2 regions of the Priestia sp. YIM B13486 genome follow, and region 2 is predicted to be linked to the other one. Evidence: a T-box and tRNA genes for the amino acid it is inferred to sense, from the RefSeq annotation. Region 2 holds a T-box; the other holds one or more tRNA genes.
The links. A T-box is a leader RNA that pairs with one kind of tRNA and senses whether it is charged. The one in region 2 lies ahead of thrS (threonine--tRNA ligase), so its partner is inferred to be a tRNA-Thr.
Positions count from the first base shown of each region.

Region 1: it encodes a tRNA-Thr, which carries the amino acid that the T-box ahead of thrS (threonine--tRNA ligase) is inferred to sense. The anticodon was not compared.

Region 1 covers NZ_JBHZOZ010000009.1:138,176-148,759, reverse strand. The annotation lists gene ACFX4G_RS21280 (TetR/AcrR family transcriptional regulator) at 1-263, opposite strand, end outside; gene ACFX4G_RS21275 (DHA2 family efflux MFS transporter permease subunit) at 529-2,052, shown strand; gene ACFX4G_RS21270 (Rieske 2Fe-2S domain-containing protein) at 2,087-3,139, opposite strand; tRNA gene ACFX4G_RS21265 (tRNA-Thr) at 3,349-3,421, shown strand; gene ACFX4G_RS21260 (ABC transporter ATP-binding protein) at 3,687-4,637, shown strand; gene ACFX4G_RS21255 (ABC transporter permease/substrate-binding protein) at 4,637-6,160, shown strand; gene ACFX4G_RS21250 (YwaF family protein) at 6,492-7,238, shown strand; gene ACFX4G_RS21245 (NAD(P)H-dependent oxidoreductase) at 7,379-7,897, shown strand; gene ACFX4G_RS21240 (hypothetical protein) at 7,925-8,290, opposite strand; gene ACFX4G_RS21235 (LCP family protein) at 8,504-9,235, opposite strand; gene ACFX4G_RS21230 (hypothetical protein) at 9,773-10,447, shown strand; gene ACFX4G_RS21225 (M24 family metallopeptidase) at 10,523-10,584, shown strand, end outside.
Region 2 covers NZ_JBHZOZ010000002.1:625,467-636,050, forward strand. The annotation lists gene ACFX4G_RS07340 (DUF6421 family protein) at 1-1,011, shown strand, start outside; gene ACFX4G_RS07345 (valine--pyruvate transaminase) at 1,027-2,328, shown strand; gene ACFX4G_RS07350 ((2Fe-2S) ferredoxin domain-containing protein) at 2,493-2,885, opposite strand; gene rpsN (30S ribosomal protein S14) at 2,976-3,245, opposite strand; gene ACFX4G_RS07360 (cell wall hydrolase) at 3,506-3,964, shown strand; gene ACFX4G_RS07365 (sulfatase family protein) at 4,471-6,213, shown strand; T-box leader at 6,603-6,829, shown strand; T-box leader at 6,869-7,097, shown strand; gene thrS (threonine--tRNA ligase) at 7,150-8,367, shown strand; gene ACFX4G_RS07375 (hypothetical protein) at 8,538-8,741, opposite strand; gene ACFX4G_RS07380 (amino acid permease) at 9,131-10,531, shown strand.

The DNA.
Region 1 (10,584 bases), on a different contig from region 2:
TGTGCATCAATCTGTTTAACAAATACATCTACATCGGTCAGGCTTTTACCAACCAGCAGCTGATTTCGCTCTTGTTCAATTGTTGTATGAAGCCAGGTAAAAACAGCGATTAATAATTCATTTTTTGAAGAAAAATAGTTGTAGAATGTTCCTTTTGAAATGCCGCTATAATCAATGATGTCTTGAATAGATGTAGCTTGAAATCCTTTTTCAACGAAGAGATGGTGTGCATTTTTTACAACTTGCTGTTTTCGGTTATTCATTATTATCACCTAAATATAAAATTAGACTCATGGTCCAACTTTATGATACATGATTTAAAGCGTTTACACAAATGTTCTTTTCAAAAAAATAGACGATATCACGACAATGCATTGATATAAAAGGATTATAGGATTGAAAAAGTCGATAAAATAAAGAACATGAACGCAAGATTTTTCACTTGCATAAATTGAACTCACAGTATAATATACTCTATGTAGAACATGTGTCTAAAAAAATGAACTTAAAGTATAAGGAGGTACAATAATGAGTGAATCGATAAATCAAATTGAAAAGCCCCCTTATGGCATAATTGCTATTTTGTTAATTGGCGCTTTTATCTCATTGTTGAATGAAACGTTATTAAATGTGGCGCTTCCGTCTATTATGAAAGACTTAGATGTGACAACGTCAACTGTCCAGTGGCTTTCTACTGGTTATATGTTAGTGAATGGTATTATGATTCCAACTACCGCTTTTTTAATTCAGCGCTATTCTGTCAGAGGCTTATTTTTAACGGCTATGACTTTATTTACAGCGGGAACAATACTTGCGGGTGCTTCGCCCGTATTTTCGGTCTTGTTAACCGCTCGTATTATTCAAGCATCAGGCGCAGCCATTATGATGCCGCTTTTAATGAACGTATTGCTCACAAGTTTTCCGTTAGAAAAACGCGGAGCTGCGATGGGAATTTTCGGTTTAGTTATGATTTTTGCTCCGGCAATTGGTCCTACCTTATCAGGATGGCTAATTGAACACTATGAGTGGAGAATGCTGTTCCACCTTGTTACGCCAATCGCGGCAATTGTATTAATAGGCGCTTTCTTCCTATTAAAAGACAAAAAAGAAAAAGTGGAAATCAATTTGGATTTCCTATCGCTTGTGTTATCTACAATTGGATTTGGGGGACTTCTATACGGATTTAGCTCAGCAGGGGATAAAGGCTGGGATTCTGTGGAAGTATACGGCACCATTATCGTAGGAGCCGTGGCGCTGATTTTATTTATTACGCGTCAGTTCAAGCTTAAAACACCTATGCTTGAATTCCGCATTTTTAAATATCCAATGTTTGCTTTATCATCAACGATTTCAATGGTGATTACAATGGCATTATTCTCAGCCATGCTGCTAATGCCAATTTATGTTCAAACAGTACGAGGCATTTCTCCGCTTCACTCAGGATTACTAATGCTTCCGGGTGCGCTACTCATGGGTGTAATGTCTCCGATTACCGGAAAATTATTTGATAAATTCGGAGCGCGTGCACTGGCTGTAACGGGTCTAACGATTACAGCCGTTACGACGTATTTCTTCAGTAACTTAGAGCTTGATACGACATATACAACGCTCATTACGCTTTACACGCTTCGCATGTTCGGAATGTCTATGGTGATGATGCCGGTTATGACAAACGGATTAAATCAGCTGCCGCAACGCTTTAATCCGCATGGTACTGCGATGAATAACACGCTTCAACAAGTATCGGGAGCTATTGGTTCGGCTCTTTTAGTAACGGTAATGTCAAATCGTACAGCTACGCATGCAAAAGAGCTTGCTCAAGATGCAATGAGCGGAGCAGGAGCAGCGAATGCAACGGCAGCCGGGGCAGCTCAAATGAAAGAACAAATTGGGATGCAGGCAATGGTACAAGGAATTAACGATGCGTTTGCCGTCTCAGTAGTACTAGTGGTGGTTGCTTTAATTCTTTCATTGTTTATGAAACGCGCCACGCCGGCAAGTGAAGATGAAGTGATAAAGGAAAAAGCAGGACGCGAGCAGTTTGCTAAATAAAAAAGAAATCCCCGCTGTTTCAGCGGGGATTTCTTTAGCTTGTATATCTAAAGCTTAAGCCCATTTTCTTTAATAATTTCCGGTAGCCGATGGACGTTTGATCAGCCATAATATGCGCTTCCATCTGCAGGTCTAAAGGCAAGTCTTCAGGCTTTTGGTTTTCAACCATTTCACGGTCTTCGTCAAAGACGCGAAGGTTAAAGTCATACACACCTTCAACGGGAGAATCTTTGTCAAAGTTTCGAGCGATTGGTGCGAATAAACGTGTTTCGCGGGCTGAAATAGGAGAGACTGCATTCATAATCCACAGTTCTGCGCCTTCTGGGAAGTATACTTTTAGCGTAGCTGTAAACGGCGGATAAACATCAAAGACGCGAAGCCATTTAAAATCAGATGGATTTAAATGCTGCTGTTCTTTGGAATAATTGCTCACGGTGCTCGTATATTCTACATGAAGCCCATACTCTGTATCGCTTACTTTATATTTAGGCACAAAGGCGTTGTTTCGATCACCAAATGTGTCCGTGTGAACCCAAGCAAAATGAGCTACGTCTAAAAAGCCTTCCATTTGACGACCGGCCGAACCCATGATATCAAAGCTCGGACAAACAATTTGCTGAAAATCAGGGTCCTCCCACGCATCGAAGTAAGGCAGGTTATCTTGTTCTCCTGTCAGGGAAGTCCACACTAATCCAAATCGTTCAATAACTGGATAGACGGCCATACACAAGCGGGGAGAAATATTGGCATCAGGGTGAGCTGGAATCGACGTGCATGCACCGTCCGTTGCATAGCGGAAGCCGTGGTAAGGACAGACAATTTCATCATCTTCCACCCAGCCCATGCTAAGAGGGGTGCCTCGGTGAACGCATAAATCACGAGCCGCCACTACTTTGTGTGTGGTACGGTATAGAACTAGATTTACATCTAGCAGTTTTACGGACGTTGGTTTCTCTGTTACATCACTGCAGCGTGCGACGGGGTACCAATACTTAGCGAGCGTCGTCCAATCTTCCAGGCTGAACGTGCAGTCTCTTGGGTAGGGAGTTGCCGTTTTTGATTTGGTCATGGTTGGTTGTTGTTCCATCTATTTTCTTCCCTTCTTTTGTAAGCTCTTTTACTAAGGGTAATATAAAAAAAGAAAATTCACACAATTTATGTAAGGAGTTCTAACATAAAATATGGAACTTTGTAAAAAGTGCGAATTTCAGAAGACGTAAATTAGAGAATATACCAATAAAAAATTTAAAAAAGCGCTTCCTAAATGAATTTAAACGTGATATAATTTTCCAAGACGCTGGTGTAGCTCAGTAGGTAGAGCACTTGCATGGTAAGCAAGAGGTCGCAGGTTCGATCCCTGTCGCTAGCATACTAAAAAACCTTCTTTCTTGTTGAAAGAAGGTTTTTTTATTTGTGTCGGCTTTAAAATTATTCTCCGAATTATTCTTTCCCTTCTTGTGAAAACTTTAACAGTTTGATAGCCTTATTAGGAGGTTTTGAGAAAATATGTGTATCTTTTCCCCTGTGTCTTATGAATCATATTTAGAAATATTCTTAAAAGAATGTTTATTGCCTCTAAATATTGGGTACACAAAACTAGGGGTTAAATTTCAACAGGGAGTGTGAACGATAATTTGATTACGTTTAAGAATGTGTCAAAGCAATATCCAGACGGTACGACCGCCGTGAAAAATATTAATCTAGAAATTAAAGAAGGAGAGTTTTTCGTTTTAATTGGTCCGAGTGGGTGTGGGAAAACAACCACCTTAAAAATGATTAACCGTCTTCATGATATTACCGAAGGAGAACTATACATAAAAGATAAGCTCGTATCGGACCACAACATACATGAGCTACGCTGGAACATTGGTTATGTTCTGCAGCAGATTGCTCTTTTTCCTCATATGACCATCGCTGAAAATATAGCCATTGTACCCGAGATGAAGCATTGGAAGAAAAACAAAATCAAAACGCGCATTGATGAACTGCTTACCTTGGTAGGACTAGACCCAAAGCAGTATCGGAACCGAAAGCCGTCTGAGCTCTCAGGTGGCCAGCAGCAACGTGTAGGTGTAGCACGTGCCCTCGCAGCTGATCCCCCCGTTATTTTAATGGACGAACCCTTTAGTGCCCTCGATCCGTTAAGCCGCGAACAGCTTCAGCAAGATGTTATTAGCTTAAAAGAAAAAATCAAAAAAACATTTGTGTTTGTTACGCACGATATGAGCGAAGCGATGACGCTTGGAAATCGTATCTGCCTGATGAAAGATGGGGAAATTGTTCAAGTTGGAACCCCGGAGGAATTCATCCAAAAGCCTAAAAATGAATTTGTAAAAACATTTATTGGAAATCAAGGCAATGCTTTATTTGAGACATTGGATATGTTTGTCAAAGAAAGTGAACAGCCAGACGTAGAACCTACTGAAGAGTTAGCTTCAACCGCCACTGTTCAGCAGGCAATGGACGCCCTTTACGACCATGAAGCAATAGCCGTGAAAAAAGGGAGCAAACGTATTGGCGTTGTAACGCGCAAAACTCTATTAGCGTTTCTTTCTGATAAAACGAAAGAAGGAGGAACGCTGTAATGAATGCACTAAGCACATTATTAGATCAACGAGGAGATGCACTGTTTCAAGCTCTTCTTGAACACATTCAAATTTCAGTGCTGGCTCTTGTTATCGCCGTATTAATTTCAGTGCCGCTCGGACTGTACTTAACGAGGCATGACCGCATTGCTGAACCAATCATTGGCGTAACAGCCGTACTGCAAACCATTCCTTCACTCGCTTTATTAGGATTACTGATTCCTCTTGTCGGAATTGGAACCTTTCCCGCGGTTATTGCACTGTTTTTATATTCGCTTCTTCCTATTGTACGAAATACATATACCGGAATTAAAGAAGTGGACCCATCTTTAATTGAAGCATCCAAAGCCATGGGGATGAACTCGTGGAGACGATTAATTAAAGTAGAACTTCCTCTAGCACTTCCTGTCATTATGGCCGGAATTCGCACAGCGATGGTACTCATTATTGGCACAGCGACAATCGTGGCTCTTATCGGAGCGGGCGGACTCGGAAGCTTAATTTTGCTTGGTATTGACCGAAGCGATAATAGTTTGATTTTATTAGGAGCCATTCCAGCAGCATTATTAGCGCTTATTTTTGATGGAATTCTGCGAACGATTGAACACTCAGCTAAAAAAGGGTCCAAAAAACGCTCGTTTATTATGATCATCGTATTAATACTTATTCTTGTTTCTCCGTTTGCAGCGATGAGCGCAACAAAACCAGACCTTGTTATCGGAGGGAAAATTGGTGCAGAACAAGACATTTTAATTAATATGTACAAAGAATTAATTGAAGATCAAACCGATATGAAAGTAAATCTTCGTTCGTCGCTTGGGAAAACGGTATTTGTATTTGAGGCTCTGCGTAACAAGGAAATTGATTTGTACCCTGAATATACGGGTACAGCCATTGTGACGCATCTAAAGGAACAGCCGGACAGCAAAGATGAAACAGAGGTGTACAAGCAGGCAAAAGAAGGATTTCAAAAGAAATTCGGCCTTGTCTATTTAGATCCAATGAAGTTTAATAATACGTACACATTAACCGTAACAAAGGAATTTGCCAAAGAAAATAATCTAACAACTATTTCAGATTTGGCAAATGCAACAGATAAAGTAAAAGCAGGGTTTACGCTTGAGTTTAAAGATCGTGAAGACGGCTATGTAGGCGTTCAAAAAGAATATGGTCTTACCTTCCCGAATATTAAAACGATGGAGCCGAAGCTTCGCTATCGCGCTGTAGAAAAAGGCGATATTAACATGCTTGATGCTTACGCAACGGACCCTGAAATCAAACAGTTTGGTTTGAAAGTCTTAAAAGACGATCAGCAGTTCTTCCCTCCGTATCAAGGAGCGCCTGTGCTTCGTGAAGATACGCTAAAAGAGCACCCTGAACTGAAAAAAATCTTAAATCAACTGGGCGGTAAAATCAGTGATGACGAAATGCGTGAAATGAACTATCAAGTAAATGCGAAAGGAAAAACAGCTGAAGAAGTTGCTCATCAATTCTTAGTGAAAAAAGGATTAATTAAAGAGTAAAAACGAAGAAAAAAGCTAGGACAACAGTATGTTAGTTGAAAGAAGATCCGAATGATGAATCGTTCGGATCTTTTTATTTTAGTTGTTTCTAGCAGTTGATTGGAGGGCAACGCGAAGACTCCCGCGGAAAGAGAAGTCTTGCATGGAAATCAACTGAGGTGCAAGAAGTGATTCATACTCGATTATTTACTCCATTCGTCCATCTTTGGATTGGCGTGATTTCGTTATGTCTCAATCTCTTTTTAATGTGAGAGAAGCATTAATGAAAATGAGGTCTTATGAACAAGCTAAAGGTACCGAATTTGTTTTCTGATGGAAGGAAGGCGCTTTTATGAATTCATTTTTTACGTGTCATCCTGTACAACATTCCTTTCAGCTTTTTTCAGTTGAACATCTTGTAACTTTAGCTATTATCGTGATCATAGGAGCATTTATTTTTTTGTGTCGAAAGCATCTGGGAAAAAAGAGGTTTGTGTTCATTTTGCTTTCACTCATTCTAATTGCTTCAGAAACAGCCTACCAGGCTTGGGAAATCGGATGTCATCAGTGGTCTGCTGAAACTTCCTTGCCTCTTCAGCTCAGTGATATAGTCGTGCTGCTGGCTGCTGTTATGCTGATAACCAAAAGCAGGTTTCTTTTTTATTTTGTGTACTTCGCAGGAATCAGCAGCTCTGTTCAAGCGATGATTACCCCAGACCTTGGGGGCTATACGTATGCCCAGTTTCGCTATGTGCAGTTTTATGTATCGCATGGCGGTGTGGTACTTGCTTGCTGTATGCTAATTGCTGCCTGCAGATATGAGCCGACGTTTCGTTCTTTGTGGGTAAGCGTAGTATTTGTTAATCTGTACGGGGGTTTTATCTATGTCATGAATCGTTTACTCCATGCGAATTATTTATACATGATGAAAAAGCCAGAGCACGCTTCCTTGCTGGATGTTCTTGGACCTCATCCTTGGTATTTAGTATGGATTGAAGGAATCATGATTCTTAGCTTTCTTGTCCTTTATCTGCCGTTTTGGGTACATAAAAAAATTAAAGGTGATAAAAGCAAAGTCAATTTTGTTGAAGCAAAATGATAATACTGGTAGTTTATAAGTGTAAACTAACTCGGATTTCCTAAAGGAAAAGGAAAGAATGACTGAACGAGCCGTGAGAGGCAAGCATAAAAAATAGAAAAGAAAAAAGCAAGCACAGACATCAGAAGGAGAGTATCAAAATGAAAACACTGGTTATTTTAGCACATCCAAACTTAACATCTTCTCGTATTAATAAAGCCTGGGCAGAGCGAGTAAAAAAAGAAGAGAATGTGTACGTTCATGATTTATACGCAAACTATCCCGATTTCAAAATTGATGTAGAAAAAGAGCAGGAGTTAGCTGTTCAATTCGATCGTATTGTTTTTCAATTTCCATTTTACTGGTACAGCTCACCAGCACTCTTAAAAGAGTGGCAAGATGTTGTCTTAACATACGGATGGGCTTATGGAAGCAAAGGTACTAAACTTCAGGGAAAAGAGTTTGTCGTAGCTACTTCAACAGGAGGCCCTGCAGAAGCTTATCAAGAAGGGGGATACAACCGTTACCCAATGAATCATCTGCTTCTTCCGTTTCAAGCTACGGCAAATTTAACAGGCATGAAGTTCCAAACGCCATTTTTATTTCAAGGAGCAGGCGGTGAGCTGAGCGACAAAGTCATTCAAGATAGTGCTGAAAGCTACGCTCAATTACTAAGGTAAATTAAAAAGCCGCGTTAACGCGGCTTTTTAATTTACATTTGTTCGTGAAAAAGAAGTAAGCAGCTTTTGAGGAGCGATATCTAATCCTTCAATGAGTAATCCTGTCATAGCAGTTAGACTCCCGACTTCAAATGATTCCCCCGCTCTCCAAAATGCGGATTCACCTTGTTTGATATAAATTTTCAGTCCGTTATCGCCAGCTACCCAGCCTTCCCCGTGAACGACTAATAGAAGCTGTGGAATCGTAGCTTCTTGACGGGGAGTATAATCATTTTCTTGAAAAGATAAAAAGCTAATTTTGACATCTCCAGTATGAGAAAGCAATGGATTTACTTTATAGGTAGAATGAAGAAAGGAACGCTCTTCTTCAGATTGAAAACCATATAATTTCATACGTTCATCTCCTTGAATCAAAAATATAAAAAAGAAGTCCTTCTCCTTTCATATACGCATGTAGTAGAAAAAATAGAACTTCAAAGAAATAGCTGTTTTCTGGAAAATGGCTTCATTTTTGTCGAAACTCAAATTTTTTTGAGAGATAGGGAGGAAAAACAGAAGTTTTTTTGAATAGTATAAAAAAAGGTGTCCGCTAATGGACACCTTTTCCTAATTTAAAAATGACTGTAACGCTTGTTTGTTTTCTTCAAGGTCGATGCTTAAAACAGCACCAATACCGGATACTCGTTCATTTGAATAGGAACCTTCGACCGGTAAACGAAGAGATTTTAAATCTGGCTGATTCCCAACTAAGAAATCTTTTCCTATCACGATAAATGTTTTTGGAGGAATATTTGTATCCACATATGGATCAATGACGCCCCATAGCTTAGGAGCTTTTGCCAGCGTCTTTACTTGAAGAGCTTCATCCATTAATTTACCGATCACTTCTTGTTGACGCTTCACGCGCCCGAAATCACTTTGGCTATCATGTCGGAATCGCACGTATCCTAGTAATTTATCTCCGTGAAGAGTTTGTTTTCCAGGTTTTAGCGTCATGCCAATTCCTGATGACATTTCGTGCGGCACGGTAACCGTAATTCCCTCAGGGGCAATTGTATCGGCAACTTTAGAAAAACCTTTAAAATCAACAACGGCATAATAGTTTACATCTACGCCGAAATTTTCTTTAATTGTCTTACGCATTAATTCGGGCCCGCCAAATGCATAGGCTGAATTTAATTTGTTTTTGCCATGTCCAGGAATATCCACATATGAATCACGCATCAAAGAAATAATTTTAGGCTGATTGCTGTCTTTGTCATAATGAGCAATCATGATTGTATCGGCACGCGAATGTTCTTCACCTCGAGAGTCAATTCCAAGAAGCAGCACATTCATGCTATCTAAATTGGCACTTGCACCATTAAAATCAAATTGTCCATCTTTCCCAAAAGCTCCGTCTGCTTCTGCTAACCCTTGTTGGTATTGATAATACACATACGCACCAGCGGCGATTACAAGAATGAGAAAGAAAAGAAGTAGCTTTCTAAAGCGTTTCTTTTTTCTTTGCTTTTTTCTTTTATGTTGTTTACGTTCTGTACGTTCTTCCAAATGTCTCACCATCGCATTCAAAAATATTAATACTTTTTTGTTTGAAACCAATTATGCAAAAAATTATAAAACGACATAATAAAATTAACACTAAGGAATTAGATTAGCAAGTACGTTCACTAGTAAATCTGCGAAGACAGCTAAAATAAGAGAAGTGTACAAATAGAAGAAAGAGGAAATAAAGGTTATTTTTTTCAAGGATCTTTGTTATAATCTATCATAGTTAGGGGAAAAGTTCTGTCTTTTAAGAATGGAATAAGAGGAAAGTCTCTATTTGGGGAGAATCAAATATAGGTCTAAATGTAGAAAAAAGGAGTGAAGCGAATGAGTATATATGTGTCATCTTCGAACCTTGTGCTGATTCCAGAAGCGACGTTAAGTCATTGGAAACCTTATGGCGCGGGGGAATTGACCGGAGCTATTATTTCAGGTAAAGATAGTGCTGAAATAATTAAAGAGCTTAATCAATCGTCTATTCTGCCTTTTACAAGTTTTTTCTATCGAAAGCATTTTGTTATTCTGTTTGATAAAGAACAAGTGAAAAATCATTTTGAACAGCTGCTTTTATTATATAAATCTCAGGGATATATTTTTTATTCTTCTACTTTATACGATGATCACTGGTCCCAGGTCCTTGAAGGAACGAAGCAGCTGCTAACGGTAAATGGACAAGTGGTGCCAGTGCTTGAGCTTGAACAAAACGGTGAATTTGATGTTGTGCGTGATGAAGGCGGTCTGCACATAGTGATAGATGATGACGAAGACGAAGAGAAGCAGCTAGAAAAAAAAGTTCATGAGCTTCCGCTTGAAGAAGGTACCTATTTTATTGGCGATCCGGGATTTGTTGAAAACCGGGACATGCTGGTGAAAGAATATTTTCCTAAAGGTACGTACGAATTTATTTATAGATACGGAGAAAATGGCTGGCTGATGAAAGTAAGTATTCAGCGAAAAGCGATTAAAGAGCAGCTTACTACTCTTCACGCGGCTTTGTCTTAACCTCTATTCATTGTACAATATTGCTAAATAACTATGTTATAATAGTAATATTGTACAATGAAAGGGGTTTTTTTAATGGAAGCACGTTTACAAAAAGTCGTATCGTGGCTAAAAGAAAAGAATGTAGAAGCAGCCTT
Region 2 (10,584 bases):
TGGATTGAAAGAGGACTCGATCAAGCTCCTTATTTTGATCAAACGCTAATTGCTTATAGCCCGCCTGCAAACGGGGAGGCGACGTTCTTTTTAGGACCGATTGTAACGCCTAATGGCCCTACAAAAAGAGGATTTTATTTAGAAGCCTTTATCGCTGTGCGCGATGAACCTGAAATCATGAAATCCATCGAAGCAGACCTTCCTCATCCTAAAAATGGGTGTGAATCTTTAAAGCTGTTGGCTGGTACTCAAGGATTTATGGAAGGGAAGTGTATTGTATTTTTCCCTGAGAATGTAAAAACAAAAGAAAAGGTAACAAGTCAAAACTTCGCGATATTTTTCTTTAATAAATTTCACAGCATATACAATGATGATACATTAAAAAGAGCGTATTCTATCTTTCCTGATTTTAACTTTAAATCTCATACTATGAATAGAGAAGACACCTATCAGGCAAGGGTAATCTGGGGATATCTGCATGATTATTACCATCACTGCGGAAATAAACCTTTTGATCAACATATACAGGCAAAAATGAATTTTTTTGCAGGCATACTGGAAGAAGTTAAAGTAGACTGTCAGACTGTGCTGACTCTTCATAAAAGAAAATATCCTTTTTGGGAAGAGATAACAGAATTTGTTCTCTTTGAACGACTTTTAAGATACCCTATCCAGCATAATGCACCCCGAAACTTTGATTCTGGAACAGGATTTTTTCTTTTTAGCTGGTTAGTTGCAAATGGGCATTCAATATCCCGAAAAGGAGACCATGCTTATTTAGATTTAGACATATGCTTAAAAGAACTGGATCTTTTAGTAAAAGAAATTGAAGAACTTGAAACGGTTCAAAGTGACTCTGACTATAAAGAAAAAGCTGAACATTATGTTCAAAAATACTTATTGCCTAGTGAGAACGGTGATAAATTTACTATTCCGGACAAGTACTTTATTAATCAGCAAAATAAAAAGATTGAAGTTCCATACTTACTATTCGATGACCATAATCTCTAAGGAGAAGATGCACTAATGAATGCTTTGCATTTAAGTAAAATAGGAAACAAAATGACTAATAAAGTAGGCGTTCGCGCTATTATGCATGACATCCAAGAAGTGCTGAATTCTGATCTCAATCAATATGTGAATTTAAGCGCTGGCAATCCTGCCATACTCCCTCAAGTTTATGAAATGTGGGAAAAAGCTTTAAGAGATATTGTGAACGACAAACAACTAAAGAATTTGATTAGCCAATATGGTTCTAGTTACGGTACGCATGAATTAATTGATTGCATAAGAGAGTACTTCTTTAGGAATTATCGTATTGAGCTGGACAGAGAACAAGTCTTGATTACTTCAGGAAGTCAAAATCTGTTTTTTTTAGCTATAAATTCATTTTGCGGTACAAGTAAAGAAGGAAGAGTTAAAAAAGCATTAATACCTATGCTGCCGGATTACGCTGGGTACAGCGGAGTGGCACTAGAGGAAGCTACAATAGAAGGAATTCCTCCTATCGTCTCAAAGCTTGATCATCATACGTTTCGTTATGAATTTAACAAACAGGCATTCAAAGATAAAATAGCACAGGACCCAGATATCGGAGCTGTCGTATTATCAAGACCTAATAATCCAAGCGGCAACATTCTTTCAAAAGAAGCCGTATACTTTATATCCCAAGTATGCAAGGACTATCACATTCCATTGCTAATTGATTCAGCGTACGCACCTCCTTTTCCGGCTATGAACTTTGTTGAAATGAATCCAATTATACATGACAACATCATTCACTGCATGAGTCTTTCTAAAGCCGGATTGCCTGGAGAGAGAATAGGAATTGCTATAGGAAAAAGTGACTTCATAAAAGTAATGGAAGCATTTCAATCAAATATTTTGATTCACTCTTCTAGGTTAGGTCAGCGGATGGTGGTTAACACCTTAAAGAACGGAAAGTTACCTGAAATTTCAGCTAACTATATAAGAACTCATTATAAACAAAAACATGACTATTTAAAAAATCTTTTAACTACACATATGCCGGATGATATTCCTTGGTATTTACATAAAGCGGAAGGTTCGTTGTTTGGTTGGCTTTGGTTAGAAGGTTTGCCTTTCAGTGATAACGATCTATACAATAAATTAAAAGCAGAAAACTTGATTGTAGTACCAGGCGGATCATTCTTTCACGGCAACCGGTCTTGTCCTCACAACCAGGAGTGCATTCGCATAAGTCTTACTGCTACAGATGAGGAGTTAAAGAAAGGAATTGATATTCTTTCGTCAGTAGTCAAGAAAGTATACAGTTCAGATTTTATATGTGAAACAGAAAAAATCTAATTTCTTAAAGGTTTAGAGGTAAAAAAAGCCGACCCGGTTGCTAGGGCCGGTTTTTTTGTTTAGATTAAGCGATAGGCACATTAGAGAAAACAAATAGACATTTTTAATGATGTTTCTCTTTTAGTTGGTTAACTTTATAAAGACCAGGATTTCACCGTTGTAAATTAAAGTTTTTTAGATACTTTGATGACGGTTTCTTTTTGTTTTGAGATACCTTTAATAGTACCTTCTGTTCGCTGGAAACCTTCTCCGCAAAAAGTATGGCTTGTTTTTTGGACAAAAAGTTGATCTGCCTTTAGAGAGTTAATAAGCTCTTGTGCATCATCAGGTTTCATATCTTTATACCAAATACCGTCTGGGTAGGAAATGACGACGCATTTATCATGGCATCTTCCATTACATCGAGTGCGAGTCGTATGTATGTATTCGTCCATCTCTTGATTAGCTATCTCAGTTCGAATCGCTTGTGTAACTTCTTCGGCTCCAGCTCGATTGCAGCTACTTCCATTGCAAATGAGAACGTGATGTTTCGTTGTACCTAAGTTCCATGTAGCCATGTTGATCCCTCCTATTAAAAGTAATGATTACGATTTATGACGTATACTGATTCCTTTTTAGCAAAGAGGGCCCTTTACCTCATTAGAATTTTACCAGCTTGATTTTTTCACCCCAGGAAGCTGTCCCTTGTGAGCGAGTTCTCTAAATGCAATTCGCGAAAGCTTAAATTTACGTAAATATCCACGAGGTCTTCCCGTTACTTCACAGCGATTATGCAAGCGAGTAGAAGAAGAGTCTCTAGGAAGCTTTCGTAGTTCATTATAATTTCCTTGTTCCTTTAACTGTTTTCTTAACTCAGCATATTTTTCGACAAGTGCTTGTCGGTGCTTTTCTTTTGCTATTTTTGATTTTTTAGCCAAATAATCAATCCTTTCTTAAAGTCCTTCTTGAAAATCGTAATCATTACTATTTATATTTTTATATCATAAACCACTAAAGAATGAAATGCAACTCATATTTAATCAGTAAAGTTATATTTTTATATGCTGAAAAATAGTTAAAAAAATACGATAATATACAATTTTTTTTGGAACTGGATAATTTTTTGCAATGAAAGACTCCTATATTTCTGCTAGCATATGAACCACGTCAAGAAATAGCAAGGAGGCTTTTTATTTTTATGATAAAGAAACTAGTGATTGCTATAGCAATGCTTATCCCAAGTTTTGGTGCAGGTTACTCAGCATTTGCAGCAGCGCCCGCTCATGAACAGCACGTTCAAGTAAATAAAAATAATAAAGAATTATTAGCTCGTCTTGTATCAGCTGAAGCCAAAGGAGAGCCTTATGCAGGCAAAGTAGCCGTGGCGACAGTTGTATTAAATAGAGTCGACAGCAGCAAATTCCCAGACACTGTAAAAGGCGTTATTTATCAAAAAGGTCAGTATAGTCCGGTCAGCAACGGTCAAATTAATAAACCTGCAGACAAAGATTCAAAAAAAGCTGTAGAAGAAGCAATTAACTTCCAAGGTCAAGGAAAAGGTTCATTATTCTTCTTTAATCCTGATAAAACGGGAGATCAATGGCTGCGCCAAAAACAAGAAACAATTAAAATAGGAAATCATGTATTTGCAAAATAATAAAAAAGCTAATGGCTAGCTGCGCGCTGCTATTAGCTTTTTTAGTTATGTAAATAAAATAAACAGTAGAATAATCTTTAAAATTAGAATTTCATGGTAAAACATAAAAAGTCATTCATAACTAAAAATATGAGGTGATAACGTGAAAGAGAATATGATGTTTGCTTGGATAGCTTCATGGTTAGCTCTTGCTGGTCAGCTCGTTTTTTTACGGGAGTAGCGCTTTTTACAGGGGATTGGCGCTACATGATGTGGAGTTTTATGATAAGTATAATTGTAGGTATACCTAGTATCATTAGCACCTATAAACGAAATCAGCAGCTAAAAGCTTACAAAAAATAAGGGATATCGTATTGAAACGAGTTATGAAAGACTTAGAGAAATCCTCCAAGTCTTTTTTTGTGTGGGTATAAAAAGACATGAACCGTACTCCGTTCTTCTAAAAAAAGTGCTTTTTACATAGTTTATCAATACAGAAAATTTGATAAACATGCGGAGGAATAACCATGCAGAAACAGCCTAATTTTTTGTTGATTATCGTGGACGAGGAGCGATTTCCACCCTTATATGAAAGTAAAGAACTAAAAAAGTGGAGAAAAAAACATTTAAAAGCACATGAATTTTTAAAACAGCATGGAACGGAGTTTACTCGTCACTACGTCGGTTCTACAGCTTGTTCACCAAGTCGAGCTACATTGTTTACAGGGCAGTATCCTTCCTTGCACGGAGTTACGCAAACGCAAGGTATCGCAAAGAAATCACAAGATCCTGATATGTTTTGGCTGCAGCCTAATACCGTCCCGACGATGGGAGAGTATTTTAAGAAGGCTGGGTATCAAACCTTTTATAAAGGAAAATGGCATATTTCTGATGAGAACATCTTAATTCCAGGAACACATGACGTTTTTTCTAGCTATCAGATGCAAACAGGAATACCGGATCCAGAGAAAGAAGGCCTTTATCAACGGGCTAATAAGCTTGAAAAGTTTGGTTTTTCAGGGTGGATTGGTCCGGAACCGGAAGGGAGAAATCCGCACAATTCCGGTTCATCTGCGGCCATTGGAGTGAGCGGACGAGACGAAATATATGCAGAGGAAATCATAGAGCTTATTCAACGATTAGAACATCAAGCGCCTGCGCAGCCTTGGCTCATGGTAGCTTCATTTGTGAACCCGCATGACATTGCGCTGTTCGGAGCGATTACCAAACACCTTCCTATGTTTCAGTTTTCTATTGATGAGACGATTCCAAACATCGATCCGCCACCTACCATTAGAGAACCTTTACAAACAAAGCCTAGCGCTCAAAGCAGCTATAAATACATCTATCCAAAAGCGCTGCAGCCAACCCCAAATTCTAGCTTCTACCGGCGCTTGTATTATCAGCTGCAAAAAAATGTTGATAAACAAATTTTAAAAGTTCTTCGGACCATGGAACAATCTTCGTTCTATGAAAATACAATTATTATTTTTACGTCTGATCACGGTGATTTGCTTGGAGCTCACGGGGGACTACATCAAAAATGGTACAACATGTATGAAGAATCTATTCACGTTCCGCTTCTCATTCATAACAAGCGTTTGTTTCCTAGTTATCAACGTACAGACACACTGACTAGTCACCTTGACTTGATCCCGACAATGCTTAGTTTAGCTAATATAGATGCTTCCGCTATTCAAAAGCAATTACAAAAAAGTCATACGGAAGTACATCCATTTGTTGGGCGAGACCTGTCAGGTATACTTCGAGGAGAAACGTGTGCTGAGCAAGAGGAAACAGCGATTTTCTTCATGACGGATGATGACCCGACAAAAGGACTTCACCAAACAAATTTTTTAGGAGAAAGCTACCCGTCAGTTGTTCAGCCTAATCACATTCAAGCGGTCATTGTCGAGTTTTCGTCAGCGGCAGGAAAGGAAATTTGGAAATACGCTCGCTATCATGATAATCTGCAATTTTGGTCAGCAGATGACGAAAAAGATGAATTCATTCACGGAGAGCAATATGAAGGTTACCCTGTGAGTTTTACTACCCTTAAAACAACCCGTGTTCCTGATCAAATTGAAATGTACAATTTGACCAAGGATCCGTTAGAAACAGTAAATCTGGCTCACCCGTATTTTTCGACAAATGAAACAAGGAAAATTCAGCGGCAGCTTGACGTTATTCTTAAAGAACAAGTCAGGAAAAAACGGATTTTTCCGCAAAGTGGAAGCATGCATGATGAGCTTTTGTCTAAAGATAGATAAAAATAGTTTCTATGGATTCAAGTCAGATATTTGCGTGAGCAGAAAAAGGTGTATTTAATATTTTAGTATATAAATTGAAAACCTGATGATGGTTGTGTTAGGTTACTTGTTCTGGTTTAGGGTAGTATTGGTTTCACTTCATTAATCCCGCTTAGATAAAACAAATAAGGACTTATAGCATCTTTCTTTTTCGCCTTTATTGTTATGAAAATAAGAATGAAATGTAGTCGTTAATAGTATAATAAAAAACTTTTTAAGTCCGTAGATTCTTAAGTAACTTTTCAAGAATTCAAGCATAAAGTAATTCTATACCATAAAAAAATAAAAAATTACTTCTTGACTTCTGTTAAATTTATACACTATAATCGCTTTTAACAACTAATAAACAGTATTTGGCAATGAAAAGGACACGAATTAGATGCTGTTTTCTTCGCAGAGAATAGGGTCACTGGCTGAGAGCCCTTAAGAAATCATCTAATTTACCACCTTAGAGCTATTGCAGGGAACGTGCATAACTGAAACTGCAATCGGTAAAACCGTTATCTTTTTTGAGCGTGAAATACGTATAGGTATTTCACGGAATTAGGGTGGTACCACGGCCGCATTCGTCCCTTCACTAGGGATGAGTGCGGCTTTTTATGTAGAAAAAATGAATATACAAGCAATGAAAAGGACATGAATCATTTTTGGATTTTCTTTACAGAGAGTAGGGTCACTGGCTGAGAACCCTTAGAAAACGAAATGAATTTACCACCTTGGAGCTGCGGCGGGGAATGTGTATACACTGAAACCGCAACCGGTAAAACCGTTATCTTTTTAAGCGTAAAATACGTATAAGTATTTTACGGAATTAGGGTGGTACCACGGCCGCATTCGTCCCTTTACTAGGGATGAGTGCGGTTTTTTGTTGAATAAAAACATATTGGAGGAATGAAGATGTCAAAACAAGTGGAAGTAGAAAAGCGAAATCATCAAAAGTTAGGTCAAGAACTAGAGCTGTTTATGTCGATGGAAGAAGCTCCTGGTATGCCATTTTTCTTACCTAACGGAATGATTATTCGAAATGAGTTAGAAAATTACTGGAAACAAAAGCATTATAAAGCAGGCTATCAAGAAATAAAAACACCCATCATGATGAAACAGGAGCTCTGGGAACAATCAGGGCACTGGGAGCACTATCATGAGAATATGTATTTTTCAAATGTTGACAAACAAAACTATGCGATTAAACCGATGAATTGTCCGGGAGCCATTTTATTGTTTAACAGCAAGCGAAGAAGCTACCGAGAACTTCCGATTCGATACGCAGAGCTTGGATTAGTTCATCGTCACGAGCTTTCTGGGTCTTTAAACGGATTGCTAAGAGTCCGTTCATTTACACAGGACGACGCTCATTTATTCGTAGAACTCAGTCAGATTGAAGCTGAGATTAGCCGCATCCTAGCGTTTATCCATGACTTTTACTCACATTTTGGCTTCAATTACAAAGTGGAGTTATCCACACGACCTGAAAAATTCATGGGAGATATTGAAACATGGAACCAAGCAGAAAAGTCGCTTCAATCTGTGTTAAGTGAAAAAGGCTTAGACTATCAGGTAAATGAAGGAGACGGAGCTTTTTATGGGCCGAAAATCGATTTTCATATTTTAGATTCCTTAGGTCGCAGCTGGCAGTGCGGAACAGTTCAGCTTGATTTCTTAATGCCGGAGAAGTTTGACTGTATGTATATTGGAGAAGACAATAAACCTCATCGTCCCGTAATGATTCACCGCGCTATATACGGATCAGTTGAGCGATTTATGGCCATCTTGATTGAACATTACGAAGGTCAATTTCCTCTTTGGTTGGCTCCTGTTCAATTTAAGCTTTTGCCTATTGCACCGCCGCACGTGGAATATGCATATAAAGTGAAGCACGAGCTGGAGTTAAAAGGGTATCGTGTTGAAGTAGATGATCGCATTGAAAAAATAGGGCTGAAAATTCGAGAAGCAGAAATGCTGAAAGTTCCTTATATGGCTGTGATAGGAGATAAAGAAGTGGAAAATGAATCGCTTGCTATGCGAAAGCACGGGAAGAAAAATATAGGAACAGTAAGTGTGGAAGAGGCAGCTGTACACTTGAATAAAGAAAAGAATTCAAACAGAGTGTATTGAAGCTATTTACCTTACTAAATAGAAAAATCCGATTTTTTAAGTCGGATAGTGATTCCCTTCATTTTGTCTCACACCAAAATGAAGGGAATATTGAACTAGAAGGGTATAAGATAATATATATCAGCAGTATAACTTTTGCCTTAGACAAACGCCGGTATTTTATAAAAAATTTATCTTATTCCATTCGAATCGTTTGTACGGGATGAAGCTGAAGCCTCACCTGATGGTTTGTTTATATTTTGCTGATCTCGCTTCTTTTTAGAAGGAGAGTAAAAAAGAAATTTAAACATAAAGTATACTCCTAATGCTAGTAAAATACAGCCAATAAGTAAGTTAATCATCTTTCTCCGCCCTTCATACACTTCAGTTTTCATCATTATAACACCCGGTAAGATAAAACATTCATCGTTCTGTAAATAATCTCTATGTCAGGAATTTATATCTGAAGATAGTTAGTGAAAAAAGTTATCTAAAAACATGTAAAATAATTTTTCAGAATATTATTTTTATTCAAACTTATTATACGTAAGCACAATGATAATCTCTTTATTTAGTTTATAAATCCAAAATAGAGCGATATTAAGAAATCGCTTACAAAAACTCTTGAAATATATATAATGATATTAGTATACTAATAGACAAGTTAGTAATTATTTCTATATAATTACTTCTATATCTGAAGTAAAAACGCGCAGCCCAATGGGGAAAAACGTTATTTTCAAGTTTTTTAAGGGATGAATGGCAACAGAGAGGAGAGAGTGCAATGGGAAAACTATTTAAAAAGAAGTCAATCGAGCAATTATTAGAACAAAGTCAAAACAAATCTCTAGTCAAAACATTAGGAGCATTCGATTTGACTCTTCTTGGTATTGGAGCCGTAATCGGAACGGGGGTTTTAGTATTAACAGGCTTAGTAGCTGCTAACGATGCTGGACCAGCCGTTATTTTTTCTTTTATATTGGCGTCTATTGTATGCGGTTTTGCAGCGCTGTGCTATGCGGAATTTGCTTCAACTATACCTGTATCTGGGAGCGTTTACACCTATACATATGCAACCATCGGCGAAGTGGTAGCGCACTTAATGGGATGGACGTTGCTTTCTGTCTATTTGTTAACAATGTCAGCAGTAGCAAACGGATGGTCTTCTTATTTTAACAACTTTTTAGAAGGCTTTGGTTTTTCGCTGCCAAAAGAATTGATTACGATCCCTGCAAATGGAGGTCTAGTGAACCTTCCTGCTATTTGTATTACGCTTCTTATTACATGGCTGCTTTCAAGAGGAACAAAAGAAAGTAAAAAAGTGAATAACTTTATGGTGCTTGTTAAATTGTTTATTATCCTTCTTTTTATTATTGTAGGAGCTTTTTATGTAAAACCGTCTAATTGGACACCTTTTATGCCTTATGGAATTGAAGGTGTTGTGACAGGGGGCGCGGCCGTATTTTTTGCTTTCTTAGGTTTTGATGCCTTATCTACATCAGCAGAAGAAGTAAAGAATCCGCAGCGCAATTTGCCCATTGGAATTATTAGTTCACTTGTGATCTGCACGATTATTTATGTAGCGGTATGCCTTGTTATGACCGGAGTTGTTTCGTACAAGGAACTGAATGTCCCAGAAGCAATGGCCTATGTTCTCCATTCAGTAGGACAAAATGCAGTGGCAGGGGTTATTGCTGCAGGAGCTGTCATTGGAATCATGGCTGTTATTTTCGCCTACATTTATGCAGCAACACGCATTTTATTCTCAATGAGCCGCGACGGCTTGCTGCCAAAAGCATTTGCTAAAACAAATGAGAAAACGGGAGTTCCGACTCTTTCTACTTGGCTAGTAGGGATTATCGGAGCGTTAATTTCAGGGTTTATTGATCTAAAAGAACTTGCGAATTTAGCAAATATCGGAGCTCTTTTAACTTTCGGCATGGTGGGCGTCAGCATTATCATTTTACGTAAAACGCACCCAACTTTAAAACGTGGATTTACAATGCCGTTTGTCCCGGTTTTACCAATTTTATCTGTATTATCTTGTTTGTTTTTAATGATTAATCTTCCTAAAACAACATGGCTGTATTTTAGCATATGGATTGTGCTTGGTATAGTTGTATATGTCGGTTATTCTCGTAAACACAGTCGATTAACAAGTAAAGAAATGAAAAAAGCAAGTTAAAAGTAGAAAAAGAGCCTTTCAGCAAAGAAAGGCTCTTTTTCTACTTGTTGTTC